DNA from 2 places in the Streptomyces sp. PL-29 genome. Region 1 is predicted to be linked to the other one. Evidence: riboswitches for the same ligand, from Rfam matches in the RefSeq annotation. Region 1 holds a riboswitch; the other holds the start of a gene.

Region 1 (9,769 bases):
CACCAAGACCGCCCAGGGATGGATACCGCGCTGCGGGGAGAAGCAGTTCAACATCTCCTGCAGCCGCGACCTGCTCGACTCCGTGGTCCGCGCCCGGGTGACCGGCCTCCCCGGGGTGTCCACCCTCCAGCGGAGCCGGGTCCGCGGCCTGGAGGGCAACGCGGCCCGGGTCACCGGCGTCCGGGTCGACACCCCCGAGGAGGCGGACCTGCTGGTGACGGCCGACCTCGTGGTCGACGCCAGCGGCCGCGGATCGCGGGCCCGCACCTGGCTCCAGGCACTCGGGGTGAGCGGCATCCGGCAGGCCGAGGTCGACTCCGGACTGGTCTACGCGACCCGGATCTTCGAGGCCCCCGCCGGTGCGCACGAGATGGGCTTCCCCATCGTCAACGTGCAGTCCGACCCGCGGGTGCCCGTGCCCGGGCAGACCGCCACGATCGTGCCCATCGAGAACGGCCAGTGGCAGGCGACCCTGTCCGGCACCCGCGGCGGCCAGCCGACGGGCGACCCCGACGCTTTCATCCCGTTCGCCCGGTCCGTCCGCGACCCGATCGTCGGTGAGCTCCTGGAGCACCGCACCCCCCTCACGGACGTCGCCGTCACCCAGGGCACCGCCAACCGGCGGATCTACTTCGAGAAGGCCGAGCTGCCCGACGGGTTCTTCGCCGTCGGTGACTCCGTCGCCACCTTCAATCCCCTGTACGGGCAGGGCATGACGGTCGCCGCCCAGGGGCTGCTCGCCGTACGCGCCCTGCTGCGGGCCAAGGGGCTGGCCCATCCCGGGATCGGCCGTGAGGCCCAGCGCGCGATCGCACCCCAGGTCGCCACCGCCTGGGAGCTCGCCACCTCGCAGGACATCCTCTATCCGGGTGCCACCGGGATGAAGCCGCGCGCCGGCACCAACGTGCTCAACGGCTACGTCAACCGCCTGATGACGGGAGCCACCACCGACGAGGCCCTCACCGCCGCCCTGCTCAACGTCCTCACCATGAGCATCGAGCCCACCCACTGGCTCCGCCCCTCCGTGGTCTGGCACGTGATGCGCGCCTCCGACCGGGGCGCCCTGAAGGCTCCGCCGCTCACGGCCGCGGAGCGGGCCGTCGCCGGGCTCGACCCGGCGCCCGGCACGGGCACCGCCCCCACCACCGGCTCCGGCGGCGGGGGTGGGGGCGGCGCCGCCCCCACCGGCCCGGCAGCCGATCCGGTCGGCCCGGCCGACCCCGTCGGACAGGCCAGATGAGCGGCGGGGCCCGGAGACGGCTGCGCCCCGGACCGGAGTCCGGGGCGCAGCCGTGCAGGCGGTGCGGATCAGAGCTCGGCGAGGTCCAGTCCGGCCTGCGCGGCCGCGGCCAGGACGGTCTGCTCCAGCAGGACGGCGATGGTCATCGGGCCGACACCGCCCGGCACGGGGGTGATCAGCGAGGCCCGGGCCGCCGCCGACGCGAAGTGGACGTCGCCGACGTTGCCCTCGTTGTAGCCGGCGTCCAGGACCACCGCGCCCGGCTTGATGTCCTCGCCCCGGATGAACTCGGCCTTGCCAACGGCGGCGACCAGCACGTCCGCCTGGCGCACGATCGAGGCGAGGTCCTGGGTGCGGGAGTGGCAGTAGGTGACCGTGGCGTTCTGCTCCAGGAGCAGCATCCCGGCCGGCTTGCCCAGGATCGCGCTGCGGCCGACGACCACGGCGTGCTTGCCGGTGAGGTCCACGTCGTACTCGGCGAGCAGGCGCATGATGCCGCCCGGGGTACAGGAGACGAAGCCGGGCAGGCCGAAGCCCATGGCCGCGAAGGAGTGCATGGTGACCCCGTCCACGTCCTTCCCGGGGGCGATGGCCTCGAAGGCGGCGCGCTCGTCGATGTGGTGCGGGACGGGGTGCTGGAGCAGGATGCCGCTGATCTCCGGGTCCTCGGACAGCGCCGTGATCGCCGCGACCAGCTCCTCGGTGGTGGTCGAGGCCGGCAGCTCCACGTGGCGCGAGGTGATCCCGGCCTTCGCGCAGCGGTTCTGCTTCATACGGACGTAGGTGACGGAGGCGGGGTCCTCGCCGACCAGCACGGTCGCGAGGCAGGGCGCGGTGCCGGTGCGCTGGGTGATCTTCGCCGCGAGGTCGGCGGTCCGCTCCGAGACGCGGCGGGCGAGGGCGGTGCCGTCCATCAGCCGGGCGGTGCCGGCGGCAGGAGCGGCGGGGGCGTTCTGGGCAGTCGTCACGGGGTCTCCTGAACGTCGCTGCGGTGCGCGGATCGAGGTTCGCCCAGGCGCGCGGCAGTCGACGCAGCGGGAGGTGCTCGGCTGCGCCGGGCCGCTCCCCGGTGGTGATCCACCCGAACGCCAGTCACGGCCCGGCGACCACTGTAGTCGACCAAAGCGGTGGCCGCCCGGCGCCCGACCTGCGACGATCAATGCATGACGCGTACTTTCGACCACCTTGTCGCCGAGGCCGAATCCGTGTCCGTGGACGGCTGGGACTTCTCCTGGCTCGACGGGCGGGCCACCGAGCAGCGTCCTTCCTGGGGGTACCAGCGCCTGATGGCCGAGCGCCTGGCCCGGGTCCGGTCCGCCCTGGACATCCAGACCGGCGGCGGTGAGGTCCTCGCCGGGGCCGGGTCCCTGCCGCCCCTGACGGTGGCCACGGAGTCCTGGCCGCCCAATGTCCAGCGGGCGACCCGGCTGCTGCACCCGCTGGGCGCGGTGGTGGTCGCGGACGCCGACGAGCCGCCGCTGCCCTTCGGCGACGAGGCCTTCGAGCTGGTGACCAGCCGGCACCCGGTGACCATCTGGTGGGACGAGATCGCCCGGGTGCTGACCCCCGGCGGAACGTATCTCTCGCAGCAGGTCGGCCCGGCGAGCGTCTTCGAACTCGTCGAATTTTTTCTCGGACCCCAGCCCGAGGACGTCCGGCGCGCCCGGCATCCCGACGACGCGGTCGCCGACGCCACGAAGGCGGGTCTGGAAGTCCTCGACCTGCGCTCGGAGCGGCTGCGCACCGAGTTCCACGACATCGGAGCCGTGATCTACTTCCTGCGGAAGGTGATCTGGATGGTGCCCGGCTTCACGGTCGGGCAGTACCGGGACCGCCTGCGCGAGCTGCACGAACGGATCGAGCGCGACGGCCCGTTCGTCGCGCACACCGCCCGCTTCCTGATCGAGGCCCGCAAAACGGACTGATGCGGAGGGCGGACGGATCCGCGCCGGATCCGGTTGCCCGGCCGTAGCGTGGCGCAGGTCACTCAATTCAGCGCGTAACGAATCGACTCGGGCATGCGATGAACCGACAGGTGTCCTCGCGCGGCCCGGAATACAGACCCCCCTCGGGTCTGTTTCCCGAGTTCGCGCGATGATGTCCCGCCCACCCCATATCTGTTCGCAACGAGAGGCTCCTTGTGTCGCTCAGCCCGTCCCGTACGTTCCCTCCGGAGATCGCCGAATCGGAGGCCCTCGTCGCGCTCGTCGAGCGCGGCCGCGAGCAGGGTCACATCAACGGTGACGACGTGCGCCAGGCCTTCGAGGCCGGCCGCATCCCGGTGGACCAGTGGAAGCGGGTCCTGCGCAGCCTGAACCAGGTCCTCGACGAGGAGGGTGTCGCCCTTCACGTCAGCGCGGCCCCCGCCACCAAGGCTGCCGCGAAGAAGCCCCGCAAGGCTGCCGCCCCGGCCCGCACCGTGGCCAAGAAGGCCACCGCCGCGCCCCGGCCCATCGGTGCGCGCAAGACCGCGGCCCCCGCCGCGGCCACCACAGTCACGGCCACGGCAATATCCGCTCCGTCGGCCGCCGCGGCTGCGGAGGCGGCGGTTCCGGCCGAGGCAGCCGCCGAGCCGAAGAAGCGCACGGTCAAGAAGACCGCCGCCAAGAAGACCGCCGTGAAGAAGACCGCGGCGAAGAAGACCAGCGCCAAGGACGCGGACGAGGCCGAGAGCCCGGCCGTCGAGGGCGAGGACTGGGCAGCGGAGGACCTCGTCGACGAAGCCGAGGAGGAGGCGCCCAAGACCGGCGCCCAGGGCTTCGTGCTGTCCGACGACGACGAGGACGACGCCCCGGCACAGACGGTCATGGTGGCCGGCGCGACCGCGGACCCGGTCAAGGACTACCTCAAGCTGATCGGCAAGGTGCCGCTCCTCAACGCCGAGCAGGAGGTCGAGCTCGCCAAGCGCATCGAGGCCGGTCTCTTCTCCGAGTACAAGCTCGAAGAGGAGGAGGACCACAAGCCCGCCTTCAAGCGCGAGCTGGAGATCCTCGTCGAGGACGGCCGCCGTGCCAAGAACCACCTGCTGGAGGCCAACCTCCGTCTCGTGGTCTCCCTGGCCAAGCGCTACACCGGCCGCGGCATGCTCTTCCTGGACCTGATCCAGGAGGGCAACGTCGGCCTGATCCGCGCCGTGGAGAAGTTCGACTACACCAAGGGCTTCAAGTTCTCCACGTACGCGACCTGGTGGATCCGGCAGGCGATCACGCGTGCCATGGCCGACCAGTCGCGCACGATCCGCATCCCCGTCCACATGGTCGAGATCATCAACAAGCTCGCCCGCGTGCAGCGCCAGATGCTCCAGGACCTGGGCCGCGAGCCCACCCCGGAGGAGCTGGGCAAGGAACTCGACATGACCCCCGAGAAGGTCATCGAGGTCCAGAAGTACGGCCGCGAGCCGATCTCCCTGCACACCCCGCTGGGTGAGGAGGGCGACAGCGAGTTCGGTGACCTCATCGAGGACTCCGAGGCGGTCGTGCCCGCGGACGCGGTCTCCTTCACCTTCCTCCAGGAGCAGCTCCAGTCGATCCTGGGCACGCTCTCGGAGCGCGAGGCGGGCGTGGTCTCCATGCGCTACGGCCTCAACGACGGCCAGCCGAAGACCCTCGACGAGATCGGCCGCGTGTACGGGGTCACCCGCGAGCGGATCCGCCAGATCGAGTCGAAGACCATGTCGAAGCTGCGCCACCCGTCGCGCTCCCAGGTGCTGCGCGACTACCTCGACTGAGTCGATCTCCACGCAGCACGCCCCCGACCTGCGCATCCGCGGGCCGGGGGCGTGACCGCACCGGCTCGGGCGCACCGCGTCCCGGTTCCCCGGGGGTGACGGCAGGCTGCACGAGCGGGGACGTCCTGCGCCGGTGGGGCGGTGTGGGGTGCGGCCCGTGTGATCGCACCCCACACCGCCCGGCATCCGGTTCTCCCGCGGGCGGGGCTCAGGCCTCGATGAGGTGCTTGAGCTTCTCCTCGTTCAGCGGCATCTCCTTGCGAGCGTGCGGTTTCACGACGAGCGGTACGAGCACCCTGCCGATGCCGTGGCCCTCGAAGTCCAGGCTCAGGGTGAGGCGGGAGCGGGTTCCGTCGCCCAGGGGCTCGACGGTGCCCCGGACATCGCCGCGGACCGGGCCGTCGATGCCGTGCAGGTGCCAGCTCCTGGGCGGGTCGTACTCGGTGAGCTCCATGGTCATCGGGAACTCACGCCGGCCGATCCGCCGCCGCACGGAGATGATCGCTCCCACGGCCGGGTGCTCGGTGCCCCGGGCGGACACCGCGCTCTTCTGCCACTCCGGCAGGTGGGAGGCGTCCGACGCGTAGGCGAAGACCTCCTCGGGACTGCGGTCGATGTCGATGCTTTCTCTGATCGCGGACATGGCGACCCCTTCATGCCCCCTGAAGGCGCTGTCCTTCCACGCTACCGCGCAGGTCAGGTGGCTGTCCGCTGCCTGCGGGCGGCCATGGCGGCATGGACCGCGACGCCCGCGAAGAGGAAGAGCACGCCCTGGTAGACAGCGGCGTACCCGGAGCCGGCCACCAGCCACAGGGAAAAGCCGAAGGCCAGGACCGCGAGGGCGGCGTCGCGGACCAGGCGCCCCCGCCGGACGCGCTCGCCCTGCCCGGAGAGCAGGAAGTAGATCTGCGCGGCGGTGGAGAGCAGGTAGGGGACGGTGGCGGTGAAGGTGGTGACGAGGACCAGGATCTCGAAGACGCCGTCGGAACCGGCCGTGTAGTTGTAGACGGTCAGGGCAGAGGCCAGGGAGGTCGTGACGACGACACCGACCACCGGGACGCCCCGCCGCTTCTTCTCGAAGGCCCGCGGGAAGAGCCCGTCCTTGGCGGCGGCGTACGGGGTCTGGGCGCTGAGGAGGGTCCAGCCGTTGAGGGCGCCACCCATCGAGACGACGGCGGCGCAGGCGACGAGGGTGCCGCCCCAGGTGCCGCCGAACATGGCGTTGACGGCGTCGGTGAACGGGGCCTCGGAGGAGACCAGCCGCTCGTGGGCGACGAGGCCGAAGACGGAGAGGGTGCCGAGCAGGTAGACGACGGCCGCGCCGGTGGTGCCGAGGATCGTGGCCCGACCCACGTTGCGGGCGGGGTCGCGGACCTCGCCGGCGCTGACGGCGGCGGACTCCACGCCGAGGTAGCTGAAGAGGAGGATCGCCGCAGCGGCGGAAAGCGCGCCGGCCGGGCTCTGACCGGTGGCCTGGAACGGGCCGAGGTTGGCGGGGTCGAAGAAGAACAGGCCGCCCACGGCGACCAGCAGCAGCGGGGCGAACTTCAGCACGGTGGCTACCAGTTGGACGGCGCCGACATAGCGGGTGCCGGCCAGGTTGGCGAGCGCGGGAAGCCACTGCATGGCCAGCGCCGCCAGGCACATGGACCACCTGTGCGCGCCGATGGCCGGGAAGAGGACGCTGAGGTAGCCGACGGAGGCCACGGCGAGGGCCGCGTTCGACACCCACGAGGTTATCCAGTAGCTCCAGGCGGCGAGGAAGCCGGCGAAGTCGCCGAAGGCGGCACGGGCGTAGACGTACGGGCCACCGGTCTGCGGGTGCCGGTGGGCGAGGCGGCCGAAGACGAGCGCGAGGGCGATCGCACCGAGGGTGAGCAGCGCGAAGGCGACGAGGCTGATCGTGCCGAAGGGGGCGACCGAGGCGGGGAGGAGGAAGATCCCGCCGCCGATGATGTTGCCCATGACCAGGCAGGTCGCGATGGGGAGGCCGAAGCTCCGGGCGTGGGGGTCGCGGCCCGGCTCGGGGGGTGCGGTGGCCTCTGCGGGCAGGGCTGCGGTGCTGGTCATCGGGGGTGCGCCTCGGGTCGTCTCACATGGTGGGCGGGTCGACACATGGTCGACCACCGTGCGGGACGTACCAAATCAGCGGGTTTCGTCCCGCACCGGCGCCCCCTCGGAAGGAAGGATTCCGTCGAGGGGGCCTTCCCGCCGGGAATCCTGCGGCGCCTCTCGGGCGGTCCTCCCGCCGACCGGCTCCCCGGCCCCTCCGATCCCTCTGGTCCGCGCCGGAGGGGCGGCCGCGTGGCCGCCCGCCCCGCCGGACACGCCGCTCCCCGCCCGTCGGAACTCCGGGGCGGCCACCGGCACCTGCGGGCCGTCGGCCTCACCGAGCCAGCGCCTCAGGACGCCGTGCACCGCCTCCGCGCCGACCAGTTCCTCCCCCGGGTCCGACAGCTCCGCGGGCCACATCAGGAACGGACGCCCCTGCTCGCCGCCCAGGCCGCCGTGCGAGCCGATCTGCTCCTCGAAGGCGTGCACCGCGCCCGTGCCGGGGTCGTACGCCGAGTTCACCATGATGTCGGCCACGTGCGGAAAGGCGTCGGTCCGGCGGACGGCCGCCGCCGCCCCCGGACCGAAGGCCGCCAGCAACTTCTCGGCCTCGCCGGGCACGTCCAGCCGGGCCTCGGCCCCGCCCGGCCCCAGCACCACCCCGTCCACCAGCAGGAAACCGACGCCGGGGTGGTTCGCCAGGGTCGCCAGCAGCGCGGGGTGGGTGCTCTCGACACGGGCCCGGGAGGCCCGGCCGGGAATGTCCGGGAAGGAGATCAGGGCCAGGTTGCCGGAGGCCAGCACCACCGGGTCCGTGCCCGGCCCCGGGCGGGCCTCCTCACCCTCCTCCACCGGCCGGTGGAGAGCGGCCAGAACCGCCGCGCGGGCTTCGGCCCCACTGCGGGTGCGGCCGGCCCTGCGGGGGACGGGCAGGCCGCAGCCCGCCCTCACCAGGTCCTTCAGGGTCAGCCCGTAGCGCGACAGGAAGGTCTCCCCGGGGCTCTGGCCGTGATCGGAGAGCAGCACGATCCGGTACGGGCGCGGCGCGTGCTCGGCGACCCGGGCGATCAGCGCAAGGCTGCGGTCGAGGCGCTCCAGCACCTGGTCGGTGTCGCGTCCGCGCGGGCCCGAGTGGTGGGCGACCTCGTCGTAGGCGACGAGGTCGGCGTAGACCACGGCGCGCCCGGCGAGCATGTCGCCGATCACCGCCGAGACGACCACGTCCCGTTCGACCACGGTCGCGAAGGCCCGGATCAGCGGGTAGAGCCCGCCGCGCGAGACCCGGGGCCGGTCCCCGCGGATCCGGGCCCGCCGGGACTGGACGATCTCGCGGGCCGCGTCGGCGATGAAGGACAGGGCCGTGCGGACGGCATTGGCCGGATCGGAGAAGTACGCGAAGTAGCCGGCGCGGGACCGGTTGGCCCGGCCCCGCCTCGCCGAGACCGAGAGCACGAGCGCCAGCTGGTCGGCACCGCCGCTGAAGAGGTTGCCGCGGCTGGCCCCGTCGAGCGTGAGCAGTCCCCCGTCGCCGGTGCGCTCGATGGCCCGCCGCTGCAGTTCCGCGGCGCTGGCGGGCCGGTTGCAGACCATCACCTCGCCGGTGTCCTTCTCGTACCAGCGGAAGGCCGGCACGTCGAAGGTGGAGCCGTGCAGGATGCCGAGCTGGCTGGCGCCGGTCTGGCTCGACCAATCCGTGCGCCAGGACGTGACGCGGTGGCCGCTTTCGAGCCAGCCGGCGACGGTGGGCATGAGCGCGCTGCCGCACGCCTCGCGCAGCACCTCGTACCCGACCCCGTCGAGCTGGAGGACCAGCAGGCCCGGCACCGCCGCCCCCGTCCGGGTGGCGGACCCGCGGCCCTGCCGGCGGCGGCGCCGGTCGGCGAGCCGGTAGAGCCGGCGCCGGTACGCCTCGTCGTCGCGCACTGCCAGCGCCGTGGAGGTCGCGGAGGCCACCGCGGACATCACGGCGGCCACGACGACCGCGGTCTCGGGGGCGGCTTCGCCCCGCCCGTCGGGGATCAGTCTGAGCGCCAGCAGCAGGAGCGAGCCGTTCAGGAAGAACACGAGGACCCCGAGCACGAGGGCGGGCACCAGCAGCAGGGCCCGCACCAGCACGGGCCAGACCAGTGCGCTCAGCAGGCCGAAGGCGCCGGCGCCCCAGGCCGCGGTGAGGCCGATCTGCGTGATGCTGTCGCCGTCGTCGGACTGCAGGCGGAAGTCCGGGAGGATCCCGGCCAGGGCGAGCATCGTGAGGGTGGACACCGCCCAGACGAGGATCACCCGCACCAGGGCGTTGCCCGTGTTCCGCCACCGCCGTCGCCGCACGTGCCACCCCCGGGGTCGTCTCCCGCCTCCAGGCTCGCACAACGGCTGCCGGCCGGCCGGACGACGGGAAAGCGGACGGGGCACGGCAGTACCCGGCGGACGGCCGGGGGAGGCCGTTGCGGCCGAGCCGGGCGGGGCGAAGTCGGACGGACAGCGGTCAGGTGCCGTCGTAGCCGGCGGTCGGCATGGACAGCCGCCGGTGCACCTCGGCCTTCATCGCGGCGGTGTACCGCGGCTCCTCGTCCCCGGCGGTCTCCAGACGCACGCCGCGCCGCTCGCACTCTGCGGTGAACTCCTCGACGCAGCTCAGCGCGCGGGCCAGGACCCGGTGATTGGCGGCGACGAACAGATCGACCCGCCCGGCGGATATCTCGGACCAGAAGCCGCAGTGGTCCGCGCGCATCCCGTAGACGAGCAGTTGCTGG
Region 2 (9,769 bases), 1.6 Mb from region 1:
CAGGCCCGGGAACCGGCTCCGCCTTCGAAACGCCGGGGTCCGTGTGCCGCGCACCACAGGGACCCGGGGGTTGGGCCGCGTCCGGGTCGGATAGCCTGACCGCGGATGTCTCTTCACGTCAAGATTTACAGGGGAGCGGCGTCCTCCAGCACATGGGGCAGGGACGCCCCACCGCCAGCTGTCTAACGGAGAAGGCCATGACCCGCACTCCTGTGAATGTCACCGTCACCGGCGCCGCCGGCCAGATCGGCTACGCGCTGCTCTTCCGTATCGCGTCCGGCCACCTGCTCGGCGCGGACGTGCCGGTCAAGCTCCGGCTCCTGGAGATCCCCCAGGGAATGAAGGCCGCCGAGGGCACCGCCATGGAGCTCGACGACTGCGCCTTCCCGCTGCTCGCCGGCATCGACATCTTCGACGACCCGAACAAGGGCTTCGACGGCGCCAACGTCGCGCTGCTCGTGGGCGCCCGTCCGCGTACCGCGGGCATGGAACGCGGTGACCTGCTCGCCGCCAACGGCGGCATCTTCAAGCCGCAGGGCCAGGCCATCAACGCGCACGCCGCAGACGACATCAAGGTCCTGGTCGTGGGCAACCCGGCCAACACCAACGCGCTCATCGCGCAGGCCGCCGCCCCGGACGTACCGGCCGAGCGCTTCACCGCGATGACCCGCCTGGACCACAACCGCGCGATCTCGCAGCTGGCCGCCAAGACCGGTGCCGCCGTCTCCGACATCAAGCGCCTCACGATCTGGGGCAACCACTCGGCGACCCAGTACCCGGACATCTTCCACGCGGAGATCGCCGGCAAGAACGCCGCCGAGGTCGTGGCCGACCAGGCGTGGCTCGCCGACACCTTCATCCCGACCGTCGCCAAGCGCGGCGCCGCGATCATCGACGCCCGCGGTGCGTCCTCCGCGGCCTCGGCCGCCAACGCCGCCATCGACCACGTGCACACCTGGGTCAACGGCACCGCCGAGGGCGACTGGACCTCGATGGGCATCCCGTCGGACGGCTCCTACGGCGTCCCGGCCGGCCTGATCTCCTCCTTCCCCGTCACCTGCAAGGACGGCGCGTACGAGATCGTCCAGGGCCTGGACGTCAACGAGTTCTCCCGCGCCCGCATCGACGCCTCCGTCAAGGAGCTGTCGGAGGAGCGCGACGCGGTCCGCGAGCTCGGCCTGATCTGATCCGTCGCCCCTCCCCGAGGGGCGCGGAACCGCTTGGCCAGCTCGGCGAGCAGCACGCACCGAAGCGCCCCGGCCCCACCAGGCCGGGGCGCTTCGGCGCTTCGGCGCTTCGGCGTTCCGGCCTGACCGGCCTGACCGGCCTGACCGGCCTGACCGGCCTGACCGGCCTGACCGGCCTGACCGGCCGACCCTGGCCGGGGCCGGGGCCGGGGATTTCGGCCTCCGGCCCGACTCAGGCCTTGTACATGCCGGGCTTGTAGTGGCCCGGCACCATGCGGGTGGTCACACCGAAGCGGTTCCACACGTTGATCGTCGCGATCACCGTGATCAGCTGGGCCAGCTCGCGTTCCTCGAAGTGCACCGCGGCCTTCGCGTACACCTCGTCGGGCACGAAACCGTCGGTCAGGACGGTGACGGCCTCGGTCAGCTCGATCGCTGCGAGCTCCTTCTCGGTGTAGAAGTGCCGCGACTCCTCCCAGGCGGCCAACTGCACGATGCGCTCGACGCTCTCGCCCGCGGCGACCGCGTCCTTGGTGTGCATGTCGAGGCAGAAGGCGCAGTGGTTGATCTGCGAGGCGCGGATCTTGACGAGCTCGACGAGGGACGGATCCAGGCCCTTCTTGGAGGCGATCTCCAGAGCCAGGACGGCCTTGTAAGCCTCGGGGGCGAGCTTCGCCAGGTTCATGCGGGGCGTGTGCTCGGGGGCATGGGCATGGGCGTGGGCGTGGGCATGCGGGTGGGTGTGGGAGTCGGTCTGCGGGTGGGCCTGCCGGCCTTCTGCGGTGGTGGTCATGTGCTCCACCGTAGGAGGCAGGCGGCCCGCCGGTATGGTCCATATCCATGACGGATCCTTGGGCCACTTTCGGCGCCGACCTGCACCTGGAGCTCTCCGCCGGGCGCGGCTTGCGGGCCGGGCTGACCGAGGCGCTGCGCGAGGCCGCGCGCAGCGGGCGGCTGGCGGCCGGCACCCGGCTGCCGTCCTCCCGCACCCTCGCCGCGGATCTGGGCATCGCCCGCAACACGGTCGCCGAGGCGTATGCCGAGCTCGTCGCCGAGGGCTGGCTCACAGCCCGCCAGGGCTCGGGCACGCGGGTCGCCCGGCGGGCGCGTCCGCGCCGGGCGGCGACCGCCGCCCCGGTCCGGCGCGCCGTGCGCGGCGGACCGGCCTACAGCCTGCTCCCCGGCAGCCCCGACCTGGGCGGATTCCCGCGCGCGGCCTGGCTGTCGGCGGCCCGGCGGGCACTGACCGACGCCCCGAACGAGGCCTTCGGCTACGCCACCGACGGCCGCGGCCGCGTCGAGCTGCGGAAGGCGCTGGCGGGCTACCTGGCACGGGCGCGCGGCGTGTACGCGGACCCGGACCGGATCGTGCTGTGCGCGGGGTTCCTGCACGGGCTGAAGCTGCTCGCGGCGGTGCTGCGGGCGCGCCGGGTCCGGGAGGTCGCGGTGGAGGGGTACGGCCTGGACTTCCACCGGGCCGAGCTGGTGGGGGCCGGGCTGCGGACCAGGCCGCTCGGGGTGGACGAGGAGGGGGCCCGTACCGGGGAGCTGACGGCCGCGGCGGGCGCGGTGCTGCTGACACCGGCCCACCAGTTCCCGACGGGCGCGGCCCTGACCCCGGCCCGCCGGGCGGCAGCGGTCGACTGGGCCCGGACCACCGGCGGCCTGATCCTGGAGGACGACTACGACGGGGAGTTCCGCTACGACAGGCAGCCGGTGGGAGCCCTGCAGGGCCTGGATCCGGACCGGGTGGTGTACCTCGGCACGGCCAGCAAGTCGCTCGCCCCGGGGCTGCGGATCGGCTGGATGGTGCTCCCGGCGGACCTGGTGGAGGAGGTGGCCGCCGCGAAGGGGTACACCGACTGGACCTCCAGCGCCCCGGACCAGCTGACGCTGGCGGAGTTCATCGAATCCGGGGCGTACGACCGTCATGTGCGCGGGATGCGGCTGCGCTACCGGCGGCGGCGGGACGAGCTGGTGGCGGCGGTGGCGGGCCGGGTCGCGGGCGTGTCCGGGATCGCGGCGGGCCTGCACGCGGTGCTGGATCTCCCGGCGGGCACGGAGCGGTCGGTGCTGCAGTCGGCGGCCTGGCAGGACCTGGCCCTGCACGGGCTCTCCGCCTTCCGCCATCCGCAGGCCGAACTCCCGCCGCGGGACGCGCTGGTCGTCGGCTACGGGACCCCGTCGGACAGTGCCTGGTCCCCGACCCTCGCGGCACTGGTCGCGGCGCTGCCGTGACCTGTCATGTGCCCGGCGCGGCGCCGGGCCGGAAGCTCTGCCCGGGGCCCCGCGGGGTGAGGCCCCGCCCCGCACCGACACACCGGCGCGGCGGGCGGCCGGGTGGCCGGGTGGCCGGGCGGGCTCAGGACGGCGCTGACGCCGGGGCCGACGGCGGCTCCGGTTCGCCGAAGCGGGAGAGGGCCAGGGAGCCGGCGACCGCCACCGCGAAGCCGGTCACCGCCAGCCACGACAGGCCCTCTCGGGTGCGGTCGCCGAGCCAGGCCACGCCCACCGCCGCCGGGCCGATGGTCTCTCCCAGCACCAGGCCCGCCGTCGCGACCGTCACCGAGCCCCGGGCCAGCGCCGAGGTCAGCAGCAGGAACCCCGCCGCCCCGCCGAGCAGGAGCGCGTACAGGGCCGGATTGGCGAGATCGGTCACCGAGTCGACGAGCCGCACCGAGATCTCCACCACACCGAAGCCGGTGCCCGATCCCAGCCCGAGCACCAGCGCCCGGGGCCCGTCCGGCAGCCCGCCCGCGACCGCGCCGACCAGCAGCACCAGCACCGCTACCCCCAACAGCCCCAGCTTCAGCGCCGGCGAACCCGTCCCGCTGCCCTCCTCCCCGGACGCGAAGCCCAGCATCAGCAGCCCCGCGCACACCACGGCCACCGCGCACCACTCCCGCCGGGACAACCGCACCGCCATCAGCCGCGAGGCGACCACCGCCGTCACGGCCAGACTGGCGGCCAGCGCGGACCCGACGACGTAGATCGGCACGTGCCGCAGCGCGATGATCTGCAGGACGAAGCCGGTGCCGTCCAGGACGAGGCCCAGCACGTAGCGCCACTGCCGCGCGGCCCGCAGCAGCAGCGCCGCGTCCACCCCGGACCCGCTGCCGGGCTCCACCGCCCGTGTCGCGACGGCCTGAAGTACGGACGCCGTACCGAAGCACACCGCCGCACCGAGTGAGCAAATCATCCCAATCAGCACGAACTGACTTTAGGTCACGGATCTCACGGCGGCCGGATTCCATCGGCCGGGGGCCCCGCTCTAGTCTGTCGGGAGCACGCCAGGTTCCAGGGGGAGCAGCAGACATGGACATCAGCAGCACCAACCAGCGCCGGATGCGCTCCGGCGCCGTCGCCCTCGGAGGCATGGGTCTGCTCGCGGCCACCCTGGTGGCTTGCGGAAGCAGCGACGAGCCGGACCGCCGCTGTGCGTCCCGCTCCACGCTGAAACACCTGAACAGCAAGGAGTGCAGGAGCGGCGGAAGCGGCGCGTACTACTACGGCGGCCACGTCAGCAACGGCAAGGTCACCGGCGGAAGCTTCGACAAGTCCGCCGTCACCCGCGGCGGCATCGGCGGCCACTCCAGCTCCAGCGGCGGCTGATCGCCCGATGCAGCGGCACACCATCGAGCCCCGCGCCGACTGGCAGAAGACGGTCGAGGAGCAGGGGCTGATCTACCCCCTCACCCGCTACCCCGACGACTCGCTGCGCCCCTACTGGGACGAGAGCGCCTACTACTCCTTCTCCCTCCCCGAGGTCGAGGCCCTGGAGGACGTCGTCGAGGATCTGCACGCGATGTGCCTGGCCGCGGCCGCGCACATCATCGAGCACGACCGCTTCGCCGACCTCGGCATCACCGACCCGAAGCTCGCCGCGATGATCGCCGAGTCCTGGCGCCGCCGTGCCGAGCAGCCCTTCGTCTACGGGCGCTTCGACCTGCGCTACGACGGCACCGGCAGCCCGGCCAAGATGCTGGAGTACAACGCCGACACCCCGACCTCGCTCGTGGAGGCCGCCAGCGCGCAGTGGTTCTGGATGGAAGAGCGCTTCCCCGGAGCCGACCAGTGGAACTCCCTCCACGAACGCCTCGTCGACGCCTGGCGCCGCCAGGCGGAGCTGCTGCCCCCCGGCCTGCTGCATTTCGCGCACTCCGAGACCGACGAGATCGGCGAGGACCTGATGACGGTCGCCTACCTCCAGGAGACCGCCGACCAGGCCGGCCTGCAGACCCACGCCCTGTCCGTGGAGCAGATCGGCTGGGACAGCCTGTCCGGGCGGTTCGTCGACGACCGGCTCCGGTTCATCCGCAGTTGCTTCAAGCTCTACCCGTGGGAGTGGCTGGCGACCGACGAGTTCGGCCCGCAGGTCCTCGACACCTACGACCACGGCGGCGGCTCCGGCACCACGGCCTGGATCGAGCCGCTGTGGAAGATGCTGCTCTCCAACAAGGCGCTGCTCGCGATCCTGTGGGAGCTCTTCCCGGAGCACCCGAACCTGCTGCCCGCCTACCTCGACGGGCCGCGCGAACTCGCGGAGCCCGGATCGGCCGGCTACGTGGCCAAGCCCCTCCTCGGCCGCGAGGGCGCGGGCGTCACCCTCCACGAGCCGGGCCCGGACGGCGAGCCGTTCGTAGCGGAGCCGGGGGAGCGGTACTGCTTCCAGGGACTGGCTCCGCTGCCCGACTTCGACGGCAACCGGGTGGTGCTCGGCGCGTGGGTGGTCGAGGACGAGGCGGCGGGGCTCGGCATCCGCGAATCCGCGGGGCCGGTCACGGACGCGTACGCCCGCTTCCTGCCCCACGTCATCGTCTAGTGCGGTGACCGGAAGGGTTCACCGCCTCACGGTCCCCGGCACGGCAGCAGGCGTACTGCCCGGCAAGGCCGGGGACGCGGCGGGCGGGCGTGCGTGCCGGCCGCCGCGGGACGGGCGGGACCGTCGCGACACGCCCCGGCGCTGGGGCCTACCCGCCGAGCACCGACCGGAGCTGGTCCAGGCCCCAGTCCAGATCCTCCTTGGTGATCACCAGCGGCGGGGCGATCCGGATCGTCGATCCGTGGGTGTCCTTCACGAGCACCCCGAGCTCCATCAGCTTCTCGGAGATCTCCCGGCCCGTACCGCGGGACGGGTCGATGTCGACGCCCGCCCACAGCCCCCGGCCGCGTACGGCGGTCACCGCGCCCCCGCCGACGAGCAGGTTCAGCTCGCGGTGGAGGTGGTCGCCCAGTTCGGTGGCCCGCTGCTGGAACTCGCCGGTCCGCAGCATCGCGATCACCTCCAGGGCGACGGCGCACGCGAGCGGGTTCCCCCCGAAGGTGGAGCCGTGCTGGCCGGGTCCGAACACCCCCAGCACGTCCCGGTCGGCGACCACCGCCGACACCGGCACCACACCGCCGCCGAGCGCCTTGCCGAGGATGTAGACGTCCGGGACGACGCCCTCGTGCTCGCAGGCGAAGGTCCGGCCGGTCCGGCCGAGCCCCGACTGGATCTCGTCGGCCATGAAGAGCACGTTCCGCTCGCGGGTCAGCTCCCGTACGCCGGCCAGGTACCCGGCGGGCGGCACCAGCACCCCCGCCTCGCCCTGGATCGGCTCCAGCAGCACGGCCACGGTGTTCTCCGTGACGGCGTGCGACAGCGCGGTGAGGTCCCCGTACGGGACGATCTCGAAGCCGGGCGTGTACGGCCCGAAGTGGTCGCGGGCGTCGTGGTCGGTCGAGAAGGACACGATCGTCGTGGTCCGGCCGTGGAAGTTGTCTGCGGCCACCACGATCTTGGCGTGCCCGTCCGGGACGCCCTTGACCTCGTAACCCCACTTGCGGGCGGTCTTCACCGCCGTCTCCACCGCCTCCGCGCCGGTGTTCATGGGCAGCACCATCTCCTTGCCGCACAGCGCGGAGAGTTCGGTGCAGAAGTCGGCGAACCGGTCGTGGTGGAAGGCGCGCGAGGTGAGCGTCACCCGTTCCAGCTGGGCCCGCGCCGCGTCGATCAGACGGCGGTTGCCGTGCCCGAAGTTGAGCGCGGAGTACCCGGCGAGCATGTCGAGGTATCTGCGACCCTCCACGTCGGTCATCCACGCGCCTTCCGCGGTCGCGACGACGACGGGCAGCGGGTGGTAGTTGTGCGCGCTGTGCGCGTCGGCGGAGCGGATGGCAGCAGCTGTTGTCGACACGGGGTCTCCGATCGTCCGTCTGGCCGGTGAAGCGGTGAAGCGGTGAAGCGGTGAAGCGGTGACGAGGGTGGCGCCACCTTCTTATCGTCGCTCGTATCCCGGACGCGGAAACCTGCCCCGCGGCGCGCCCGCTAAGGTGTTCGGTACGCACGGCGACTGGCGTACGGGGAACCAACTCCGGGGGAGTCGTGCGCGCTCGACCGCATCAGGGCCGCTCGCCTGGGCCTCGCGGGGTACCGATCACATCGACCCCGGAGGAGCCCGCCGTGTCCGCGAGCCGCCATCCCGCCCTGTCCGCGACCGATCCGGAACTGGCGTCCCACGTCGCCGCGGAGGAAGTCCTCCAGGCGGAGACCCTGCGCCTGATCCCCAGCGAGAACTACGTGTCCGCGGCCGTCCTGGAGGCCTCCGGGACCGTGCTGCAGAACAAGTACAGCGAGGGGTACCCGGGCCGCCGCTACTACGAGGGCCAGCAGAACATCGACCGGGTCGAGGCACTGGCGATCGAGCGGGCCAAGGGCCTGTTCGGCGTGGACCACGCCAACGTGCAGCCGTACTCCGGCTCCCCGGCCAACCTGGCCGTGTACCTGGCCTTCGCGCAGCCCGGCGACACGGTCATGGGCATGGCCCTGCCGATGGGCGGCCACCTGACGCACGGCTGGGGGGTCTCGGCGACGGGCTCGTGGTTTCGCGGCGTGCAGTACGGCGTCCGCGCCGACACGGGTCTGATCGACTACGACGCGGTGCGCGAGCTGGCCCTCGCCGAGCGGCCCAAGCTGATCTTCTGCGGCGGCACCGCCCTGCCGAGGACCATCGACTTCGCCGCCTTCGCGGAGATCGCGCGCGAGGCGGGCTCGGTCCTGGTCGCGGACGTCGCCCACATCGCCGGCCTGATCGCGGGCGGCGCGCACCCGTCCCCGGCGGGGCACGTGGACGTCATCTCCACCACGACCCACAAGACCCTGCGCGGTCCCCGCGGCGCGATGCTGATGTGCCGCGAGGAGCACGCGAAGGCGATCGACAGGGCGGTTTTCCCCGGCCTGCAGGGCGGTCCGCACAACCAGACCACGGCCGGCATCGCGGTGGCCCTGCACGAGGCCGCCCAGCCGTCCTTCGTCCGGTACGCGCACGCGGTCGTCGCCAACGCCCGGGCGCTGGCCGCCGCCCTGCTGGAGCGTGGCTTCGACCTGGTGTCGGGCGGTACGGACAACCACCTGATCCTGATCGACCTGACGGGCAAGGAGGTGCCGGGCAAGGTCGCCGCCAAGGCCCTGGACCGGGCGGGGATCGTCGTGAACCACAACACGGTGCCGTTCGACCCGCGCAAGCCGTTCGATCCCTCGGGGGTGCGGATCGGCACACCGTCCCTGACCTCGCGCGGGCTGTCCACGGAGCACATGCCGCTGGTGGCCGACTGGATCGCCCGCGCGGTCGACGCGGCCGCGCGGCCCGACGAGACGGCGCTCAAGGCGATCCGGGCCGAGGTCGCCGATCTGATGGCCGCCTTCCCGGCGCCGGGCCTTCCGCTGTCGTAGCCCTGCGGCGCCGCCGCCGGGGGTTCCGCGCCCCCGGAGCGCCGCCCCCGGTCCCCGCTGCCGCCGCCGGGCCGGGGGCGGCGCGCCCCGACGGGTCCCGGCCGGTGGCGGGCCCGAGCCGGCCCCCGCACCTGAGAGAATGGGGCCATGGCTTCTGATCGTCCTCGCGCGCTCTCCGGCATCCAGCCCACCTCCGGTTCGTTCCACCTCGGGAACTACCTCGGAGCGATCCGCCAGTACGTCGCCCTCCAGGAGACGCACGACGCGTTCTACATGGTCGTCGACCTGCACGCGATCACCGTGCCGCAGGACCCGAAGGACCTGCGCGCGAACACCCGCCTGTCGGCCGCGCAGCTGCTGGCCGCCGGCCTGGACCCCGAGCGCTGCACGCTCTTCGTCCAGAGCCACGTCCCCGAGCACGCGCAGCTCGGTTGGGTGATGAACTGCATCACCGGCTTCGGCGAGGCCAGTCGGATGACCCAGTTCAAGGACAAGTCCGCCAAGGGCGGCGTCAACAGCGCCAGTGTCGGCCTCTTCACGTACCCGATCCTCCAGGTCGCCGACATCCTGCTCTACCAGGCGAACGCGGTTCCCGTCGGCGAGGACCAGCGCCAGCACATCGAGCTGACCCGCGACCTGGCCGAGCGCTTCAACCAGCGCTTCGGCCCGACCTTCACCCTCCCGCAGGCGCACATCGTCAAGGAGGTCGCGAAGATCTACGACCTCCAGGACCCGGCGATCAAGATGTCGAAGTCGGCGTCGTCGCCCAAGGGCCTGATCAACCTCCTCGACGAGGCCAAGGTCACCGAGAAGAAGATCAAGAGCGCGGTCACGGACACCGAGGCCGAGATCCGCTTCGACGCCGAGAAGA

The links. A riboswitch is a leader RNA that binds a small molecule or an ion and turns the genes downstream of it on or off. The one in region 1 is predicted to bind ZMP and ZTP.
Region 2: another riboswitch for ZMP and ZTP. It lies ahead of glyA (serine hydroxymethyltransferase); the one in region 1 lies ahead of R4Z63_RS27075 (bifunctional 5,10-methylenetetrahydrofolate dehydrogenase/5,10-methenyltetrahydrofolate cyclohydrolase).

What each region holds. Positions count from the first base shown of each region.
Region 1 is NZ_CP136996.1:5,903,372-5,913,140, reverse strand. It holds gene R4Z63_RS27080 (NAD(P)/FAD-dependent oxidoreductase) at 1-1,240, shown strand, start outside; gene R4Z63_RS27075 (bifunctional 5,10-methylenetetrahydrofolate dehydrogenase/5,10-methenyltetrahydrofolate cyclohydrolase) at 1,309-2,154, opposite strand; ZMP/ZTP riboswitch at 2,243-2,346, opposite strand; gene R4Z63_RS27070 (class I SAM-dependent methyltransferase) at 2,404-3,165, shown strand; gene R4Z63_RS27065 (RNA polymerase sigma factor) at 3,381-4,967, shown strand; gene R4Z63_RS27060 (SRPBCC family protein) at 5,176-5,610, opposite strand; gene R4Z63_RS27055 (amino acid permease) at 5,664-7,037, opposite strand; gene R4Z63_RS27050 (alkaline phosphatase family protein) at 7,113-9,266, opposite strand; gene R4Z63_RS27045 (hypothetical protein) at 9,502-9,769, opposite strand, start outside.
Region 2 is NZ_CP136996.1:4,280,806-4,290,574, forward strand. It holds gene R4Z63_RS19730 (malate dehydrogenase) at 198-1,187, shown strand; gene R4Z63_RS19735 (carboxymuconolactone decarboxylase family protein) at 1,420-1,980, opposite strand; gene pdxR (MocR-like pyridoxine biosynthesis transcription factor PdxR) at 2,028-3,425, shown strand; gene R4Z63_RS19745 (DMT family protein) at 3,550-4,398, opposite strand; gene R4Z63_RS19750 (hypothetical protein) at 4,503-4,799, shown strand; gene R4Z63_RS19755 (glutathionylspermidine synthase family protein) at 4,807-6,009, shown strand; gene rocD (ornithine--oxo-acid transaminase) at 6,158-7,363, opposite strand; ZMP/ZTP riboswitch at 7,506-7,595, shown strand; gene glyA (serine hydroxymethyltransferase) at 7,630-8,898, shown strand; gene trpS (tryptophan--tRNA ligase) at 9,046-9,769, shown strand, end outside.